DNA from 2 places in the Pseudochelatococcus sp. G4_1912 genome. Region 1 is predicted to be linked to the other one. Evidence: predicted binding sites of a transcription regulator. Region 1 holds the regulator's gene; the other holds the start of a gene.

Region 1 (4,192 bases):
TCAGTCCCGGTCAGGATCTCAACGCCTTGCGCGCCAAGGTCGGCATGGTATTTCAGAAGCCGACGCCTTTTCCGATGTCGATCTATGATAACATTGCGTTTGGTGTGCGCCTGTATGAAAATCTCAACAAGGCGGATATGGATGAGCGGGTCGAATCCTCGTTGCGCCGCGCCGCCATCTGGAATGAAGTGAAGGATAAGCTGGGCGCTTCCGGCCAGAGTCTTTCCGGCGGTCAGCAACAGCGTCTGTGTATTGCACGTACGGTTGCGGTAAAGCCGGAGGTCATTCTGTTCGATGAGCCATGCTCGGCGCTCGATCCGATTTCCACCTCCAAGGTGGAAGAATTGATCGACGAGTTGAAGGAAGATTATACGATCGCTATTGTCACGCATAACATGCAGCAGGCTGCGCGCGTTTCGCAGTTTACGGCGTTTATGTATCTGGGTGAACTGGTGGAATTTGCGGAAACGACCAAAATTTTCACCACGCCACAGGATAAACGCACGCAGGATTATATTACAGGTCGTTTTGGCTAGCGAAAATCGCATTAAATCTGAAATGCAATTTGGCGCTAGATCATTGTTAGTGCATCAGGTTTATTCAAAAAGCGGTATCCACTTTTTGATTTGATGCAAAGTCTAAGACGCAGGTGGCAAGTGCCTGCACTGTTTCTGTACAGGGGTATTTGGCAATGGCCGAACATATCGTAACTGCTTTTGACGCCGATCTCGAACTCTTGCGTAGCAAGATCGCCGAAATGGGCGGTATCGCCGAAAAAATGCTGGACGATTCCACGCGTGCCCTCGTGCGTCGCGACAGCGCCCTTGCCCAGCAGGTAATCGATGCAGACGTGCGTCTTGATAATCTGCAACGTGAAATTGAAGAGCTTGCTGTTGTCACCATCGCACGGCGCCAGCCGGTGGCAGTGGATCTGCGCGATATCATCTCCGCCATTCGGGTTGCGGGTGATATCGAGCGGATTGGCGATCTGGCAAAAAATACCTCGAAGCGCGTTTTGGCTATCAGCAATGAGTTGCAGCCTGCGAAGATCGTTGGTGGCGTGCAGCACATGAGTGACCTCGTGCAGGCACAGCTGAAAGACGTGCTTGATGCTTATGCCCAGCGCGATGAGAAGAAGGCGCTGGAAGTATGGAACAGCGATGAACGGATCGATGCGCTCTATAACTCGATCTTCCGTGAGCTGCTGACCTATATGATGGAAGACACGCGCAACATTACTTTCTGTACGCATCTTCTTTTCCTGGCCAAGAATATTGAGCGGATCGGCGATCACACGACAAACGTCGCTGAGACAATCTACTTCCTGACCACTGGTGAGACCCTCGCGGCAGAGCGCCCCAAGGGCGATACCACAAGCTTTGCGACAACCGCATCGCTCTGACAAAATACCTTACTTGCATCATGGCAGGCCTTATGATGCATGCTTAACGAGTTTGGCGATGGCACGAGGATATGATGGCAGGACCGCGTATTCTGATCGTTGAAGATGAGGAAGCACTAACGCTGCTCCTTCGTTATAATCTTGAAGCCGAAGGTTATTCTGTCGATAGCGTGGCGCGTGGTGATGATGCCGAAATACGGCTCAGAGAGCAGGCGCCCGATCTCATTCTGCTCGATTGGATGCTGCCGGGTATCTCTGGCATCGAATTGTGCCGCCGTGTGCGTGCGCGTTCTGAGACTGAGCGTCTTCCGATCATCATGCTGACAGCCCGCGGTGAGGAGGGGGAGCGTATTCGCGGCCTTGCTACCGGAGCTGATGATTATGTGGTGAAGCCTTTTTCCGTGCCAGAGCTTCTCGCCCGCGTGCGCGCCCTGCTAAGGCGCGCAAAGCCCAGCCAGGTGGCGACATTGCTGCTGGCAGGCGATATTGAGCTTGATCGTGAAACCCGCCGTGTGCGTCGCAGTGGTCATGAGCTCCATTTGGGCCCGACGGAATTCAAGCTGCTCGAATTTCTGATGCAAAGCCCAGGCCGGGTTTACACCCGCGAGCAATTGCTCAACAGCGTTTGGGGGCATGACGTCTATATCGATGAGCGAACCGTGGATGTGCACGTTGGCCGTCTACGCAAAGCCATCAACACCAAGCGCACCCAGGACCCCATCCGCACCGTACGCGGTGCGGGTTACTCCTTCGATGAAACCTTCTCCAGGATGTATTGATCTTCGCGCCATGGTGGCCTGCAAATGGAGGCTTTCTGCGCTTCCGGTGCTCACGTACTTATGTACGCTGCGCGCCGGTTCTCGAAAACCACCATTTTCGGCTCACCCTGACGCGAAGCTCAACACATCCTGCGTTCGTGTGCTTGCAGCGGTTCCTTTTTAGTGGTCTGCATGTGATGACTGTCTCTGCGCCGTAGGCTCACGTGCTTATGTATGTTGCGAGGCGGTTCTCGATCGCTACCATTTTCGGCTCACCCTGGCGCGAAGCTCAACACATCCTGCGTTCGTGTGCTTGCAGCGGTTCCTTTTTAGTGGTCTGCATGTGATGACTGTCTGTGCGCCATAGGCTCACGTGCTTATGTATGTTGCGAGCCGGTTTTTGATCGCTACCATTTTTGGCTCCCCCTGACACGAAGCTGAGCGCATCCTGCGGTCATGTGCTTGCACGGTTTTATTTGGGGGGCTTGCAAGTGGTGGTTGTCTGTACTGCTGGAGCGATGGCTACTTTGTTTTAACTCATCCTGACGCGATAGTATGCCGCAAATAAAAAGCCGCCTCGGATGCCGGGCGGCTTTTACATTCTTGTAGCTAACTGCAAACACTCGATTAGCAGGTGTTGCCTATGTCACGCAGTTATGCGCGCTTGCGATCGCGGCGGCGTTCCATCACTGGCTGGTAAGCGATGCTCGCGTGGTGTGCGCAATAAGGCATGCCCGTAGACGAACGTGCGCCGCAGAAACGGAAGTTTGGTGATGTCGGATCGCCCACAGGCCAACGGCACATGAACTCACGCAGATCCATAATCGTCACGCGCTCAGACAGCGGTACAACGACGTTATCATGCGCAACAGGAAATTCCCGGATAGCAGGCGCAGCAACAGGCGCTGGAGCAACAGGAGCAGCAGCAAGGGCGGTATTTCCGAACGCAGCTGCAATCGGCCGTGGGGCCGGTGCAGGTGTAGCAACAGATGCTGATGAAGGCGCCGCTTGACGAGCAACCGGTGCCGTTGGCTGAGGCACTGGTGCCGGTGCTTTACGTGGAGCCGGGCGTGCAGTTGTTGCTGCAACAGGCGTCTTCGTGCGTCCCGATAGGCCAAGACGATGCACTTTGCCAATCACTGCATTTCGGCTGACGCCACCAATTTCAGTGGCGATCTGGCTTGCGCTCAGTCCGTCGCCCCAGAGTTTACGCAGTTGCTCAACGCGTTCATCAGTCCAGGTATTGCCAGGATCGCTCATAAATAATGCTCCATCGTGCCGCGCTTCGAACGGAATCCTACATCTCACCGGCAAATGAATGATCGCCAGATGCAACGTTCTACCTAAGAGGAAAACGCCGAGAGGAAGAAGGCCGAACGACATATCGTGGCCATTAAACGGGAAACTACAATATGCCGTGACTCCCCGGCAAGAGTCTTGCGTGCAACAGCGCGCATTTTCCCACAGGAGAGATCGTAAACAAATGTTTGATGTTGCGAAAAAGCCTGTGAATGCAGGCTATTTAATGGCAGTGACGTAAAAAAGTTACTCACAGGCATAAAATCGATACTGGCTGTGTCCTGACTACGCTCATGAAGACAAGTGCCTCATTGACCCGAAAATAGCGTAGCCTAGCGGACGGAACTGCAGTTATCGTGGACTGACGTTGAAACAAAAACTTGCTGTGATGGCAAAATCAACTTGAATGTCACTGCTGGTGCCCTTAAATTGCAGGTGTCGCCGCCCTTAGGGCGGCTTTTTCTGTTGTCCATCTTGCAACTGGGTGTCTGTGCGTGGGCAGCCAGCTTTAAGGGCTGGTGGACAAACGGCGAGGTGGTGCAATGACGTGCGTTAGAGTTGAGGGATCAGCTTGGAATGCAGATTGATTGCATTGCTATCAGATAACGCAAACTGTTTGAGTGCCTTACGTTTCGCCATTCTGGCGCAAAAGCTGCCATGCTGGTCTGCGTATTCCACGTGGGCTACTTTCATGCTTGGAGTATCATACTGTGACGTCGCCAATTCTGCCGAC
Region 2 (4,192 bases), on a different contig from region 1:
CGCATGCTGTTTCTGGCCTATGCGGCGTTGATGGGAGTATCGATCTCGTCGATTTTCCTTATCTACACACAGGCTTCTATCGTACAGGTGTTTTTCGTAACGGCTGCAGCTTTTGGTGCTCTCAGCCTCTATGGTTATACCACGAAGCGTAACCTGTCGGCGATGGGGTCATTCCTGATCATGGGTCTTTTTGGCCTGATTATCGCTTCGCTGGTGAATCTGTTCCTGCAATCGAGCGGGTTTCAATTCGTGATCTCGGTGCTTGGCGTGCTGATCTTCGCCGGCCTGACGGCTTGGGATACGCAGCGCATCAAGGAAATGTACTACGCGCTCGATGGTGGTGAAGTTGCGGCGAAAAAGTCAGTGCTGGGCGCGCTCAGCCTTTATCTGAACTTCATCAACATGTTCATGTTCCTGCTGCAACTCTTTGGCCAGCAGCGCAGCAACTAAGGCATTTTGCGGTAATTTCGCTGATGCATGAAAAAAGCCCCGGTGGAAACATCGGGGCTTGTTGCATTTGAAGCTCATGATGGTTGTGCATTTTATCGCACGATTTTTAATGGTCGATCCAAAACAGCCAGTACGCGGGCAAGATCGCTGCCGCGCTTGAGAATCAGGCCTGAAGCCGCAACTGCTGCATACTCGCCCTGTTTGCGCGCAAGGCGCGGGGTTTTTTCGATGCGGTAGAGGGGCACTTCGGATGAACGACGAAATACCGAAAAGATAGCCTGATCACGCAAGAAATCGAGTGCATAGTCACGCCATTCACCCGAGGCCACCTTGCGGCCATAAAGCCCGAAAATCACACGTAATTCTGACTGGTTGAACGTGACAGGCCCTGCCTGCGCAGGTGAAGGCAAGTGTGCTTTTGCAGCAATGGGAATGATTTTAGCGGGCGATTTGTGACCGCTGTCAGGGGCTGCAGACTGATCATTTGATGGGCGCAGGCCGACAGGCGGCAACCTATTATTCCAGTTCGTGGGGGATATATCCTCGCGTGACTGCGCCCGAACGCTGTGCTCTGGATCTTCGCTTCCAGCTTCGCTCAACCGGCTTCTCCTGTGTCACAGGTTGCTGTCGCAATATGGTTATGATGACCGCCCTGGAGCCTGGATGCAAGCTTAAAGCGTTGACTAAACGCATCGGATGCTTGCGTGCAAGCACTCAGGTGCCCTGATAACGCCCAGCAGCGAACGCGTGATTGCCGCGATAATGCCCCATTGGTTAGACATCATACCCACGTCATCCAGATGGCCTGTCAGTTCATGATACCGAATTTATAGAGCCCCCCAGCCCCCTCGGTATCGCTGAATTTCAGACCATCTGGATGCATTTTCTTTTTAAATAGTTCTCCGCCCATTTCATGTCATTGCGCTTTCTTCACCTGTGCTGTATGCGGCACGGGCGCATGCGTGCATCATGGGCGCTGCTATTGGGAAATCCTTAAAAGATTCTCTGCCAATGGTTGGGTTCATCACCGAAAAACAGGTGAAAATGCTTGGATTTTATGCTCTGCAATAAGAAATGCAGCAGAGTGCTTTTAATCTAGGCAGGGTGTGGCAGAATGCGGCCGCGCAATGATGGCAATAATGTCATCAGCGTGTAGGAAACGTCTGCTGTCGAGAAGCGACGGCGGGGTATCGGGAGGAAGTTGTGACGGAAGCGGGCTTGATCGCGCGGGTCGCGAACGGGTTGTCTGAGCGGGGTGCTGCGGCGCCAGGCTGGTTTGTAGAGGCGCTCTTGGGGCAGGTAGCGGCGGAGGATCTAACCGTCTACCCGGAGGTGTTTCTGGAAACACTGGTCGAGGCTGCCTACGCGCACCTTAACAAGGCGCGTCGGCGTGGCTCTCCCAGCATCCAGCTCACTGATCACATAACCGGGACGGGCAGCGATGCGCGCCAGATCACGGTTGTTGAAATCGTCAATGACAATATGCCCTTCCTGGTGGACTCCACCCTTGCGGCGATTGTTGCTCTTGGCTTTGACACGCAGCTGGTTGCCCATCCCATTCTCGATGTAGAGCGCGATGGTGCAGACAACGTCAAGGCTGTTTTGGGTGAGGCGGGGCCGGATGAACCGCGGACCGGAGCTGGTCGCGAGAGTCTTATCCACTTGCATTTACCGCAACTTGATGATGCCGCCGATCGCGCACGGCTCGTTGAAGAACTAACGCGCGTTTACGCCGATGTTGCCAGCGCGGTGACCGATTGGCCCGTGATGCGTGCACGCGTCATCGAAGCGCTGACGAGCCTGCGCGAAAACCCGCCACCACTGCCGGAAGCGACGGTGAGTGAGGCGGTTGCATTCCTGCAATGGCTGGCTGACGATAATTTCACGATTCTGGGTATCCGCGAGTATCGCTATACGGCAGATACGGCTTCCGACCCTGTTGAAGGCACTGGCCTGGGCATCTTGAGCGATCCATCTGTGCGCATCTTGCGCCGTGGTAGTGAGCTTGTGGTGATGACGCCGGAAATCCGCGCCTTCCTGCAGCAGCCAGTGGCGCTGATCACTGCGAAAGCCAATGTGAAGTCACGCGTGCATCGCCGTGCGCACCTCGATTATGTTGGCGTCAAGCTATTTGATAATTCGGGTGAAGTTGTCGGTGAGCTGCGCATTGCTGGTCTTTATACGAGCAACGTTTATACGCAATCAACAGCTGAGATCCCTTACCTGCGCCAGAAAGTGGCAGAGGTTGTGCGTCGGGCTGAGTTCGATCCAGCCAGCTATTCAGGCCGTGCACTGACGCATATTCTGGAAGATTATCCGCGGGATGAGCTGTTCCAGATTGATGTTGATACGCTTTACCAGTTCGCACATGATATTCTGCAGTTGACGGAACGCCCGCGTGTGCGTGTGCTATCGCGTGCGGATGAATTTGGCCGGTTTGTATCCGTTCTCGTTTATCTGCCAAAGGATCGCTACGACACTGATGTTCAGAGTGAGATCGGTGCGTTTCTTGCGCGGCTTTATCAGGGTCGTCTGTCGGCGGTATATCCTTCTTATCCGTCAGGGCCGCTTGCGCGTCTTCACTACATTATTGGCCGCGATGAAGGCACCACGCCTGTTATCGAGCGCTCAACGCTGGAAACAGGCATCAGCAGCCTCATTCGTAACTGGAGTGATGCACTAAGCCAGGCATTTGCTCGGCATGTTGGTGGCGACAAGGGGCGTGAACTTGCAGCAACCTATGGTGCAGCATTCGGTGGCGCTTATCGTGACGCCTTCTCTGGTGATGCGGTCATTGAAGATATTGGCGTTATCGAAGCGCTAGGTCCTGATCATCCACGCGCGGTGAAGCTGTACCGTCGTGAGGGCGATCCTGAATCTCGGGCAGCGTTGAAAGTCTTTTCGCGTTCGGCACCTACGCCTTTGTCAGAGCGCGTACCGCTGCTTGAAAAGCTTGGCTTTAAGGTCGTAAACGAACGCACCTATCGCGTGACGCCGCGCGGGGCAGAGCCAGAAGGCCGCGTGTGGTTGCATGACATGTCGCTGGAGCGTGCAGCGGGTGGTGTGATCAATATTGATCGCGCCAAGCCTGATCTTGAGGATGCGCTGATTGCATTGTTCGAGGGTGCAGCTGAATCTGATGGTTTCAACGCCCTTGTGCTTGAAGCCTCGCTCAACTGGCGTGATGTGGCGAATCTACGTGCTTATGGGCGCTATTTGCAGCAAATTGGCGTGCCATATGATCAGGAATATCTGGCGCAAACGCTGGTGCATCATCCTGAGATCACCACGCGTATTGTGTCCTTGATCGCGGCGCGTTTCGATCCCGACTTCACGGGCGATCGTGCCGAGCGTGAGATCCAGGTGCGTGAGGATATTGAAGCGCGTCTGCAGGCGGTTTCCAGCCTTGATGAGGATCGCATTCTGCGCCGCTTCGTCAATCTGATTGAGGCGACTTTGCGCACGAACATCTTCCAGCGTGATGCTGAAGGAAATGCGCGCGATACGATTTCGTTCAAATTTGAGTGTGCGAAGGTAGAGGGCCTGCCAAAGCCTGCACCACTGTTCGAAATCTTTGTCTATTCACCACGGGTTGAAGGCGTGCATCTACGCTTTGGTCGTGTGGCGCGTGGCGGTCTTCGTTGGTCTGATCGTCCGCAGGATTTCCGCACCGAGGTGCTGGGTCTTGTAAAAGCGCAGCAGGTCAAGAACTCGGTGATCGTGCCGGTTGGTGCCAAGGGCG

The links. Region 1 encodes PhoB, which activates phosphate uptake and scavenging genes when phosphate is short. Its sites were predicted from a motif close to TGTCATNNANCTGTCAT; they were not measured.
Region 2: the regulator PhoB is predicted to act here: its motif matches at 1,365-1,381, upstream of VRZ32_RS06645 (NAD-glutamate dehydrogenase).

Annotation. Positions count from the first base shown of each region.
Region 1 covers NZ_JAZDRL010000002.1:382,580-386,771, reverse strand. Annotated here, with positions in the region: gene pstB (phosphate ABC transporter ATP-binding protein PstB) at 1-536, shown strand, start outside; gene phoU (phosphate signaling complex protein PhoU) at 692-1,402, shown strand; gene phoB (phosphate regulon transcriptional regulator PhoB) at 1,474-2,181, shown strand; gene VRZ32_RS09015 (GcrA family cell cycle regulator) at 2,815-3,420, opposite strand; gene VRZ32_RS09010 (aspartate aminotransferase family protein) at 4,170-4,192, shown strand, end outside.
Region 2 covers NZ_JAZDRL010000001.1:1,474,212-1,478,403, forward strand. Annotated here, with positions in the region: gene VRZ32_RS06635 (Bax inhibitor-1/YccA family protein) at 1-450, shown strand, start outside; gene VRZ32_RS06640 (DUF2794 domain-containing protein) at 543-887, opposite strand; gene VRZ32_RS06645 (NAD-glutamate dehydrogenase) at 1,654-4,192, shown strand, end outside.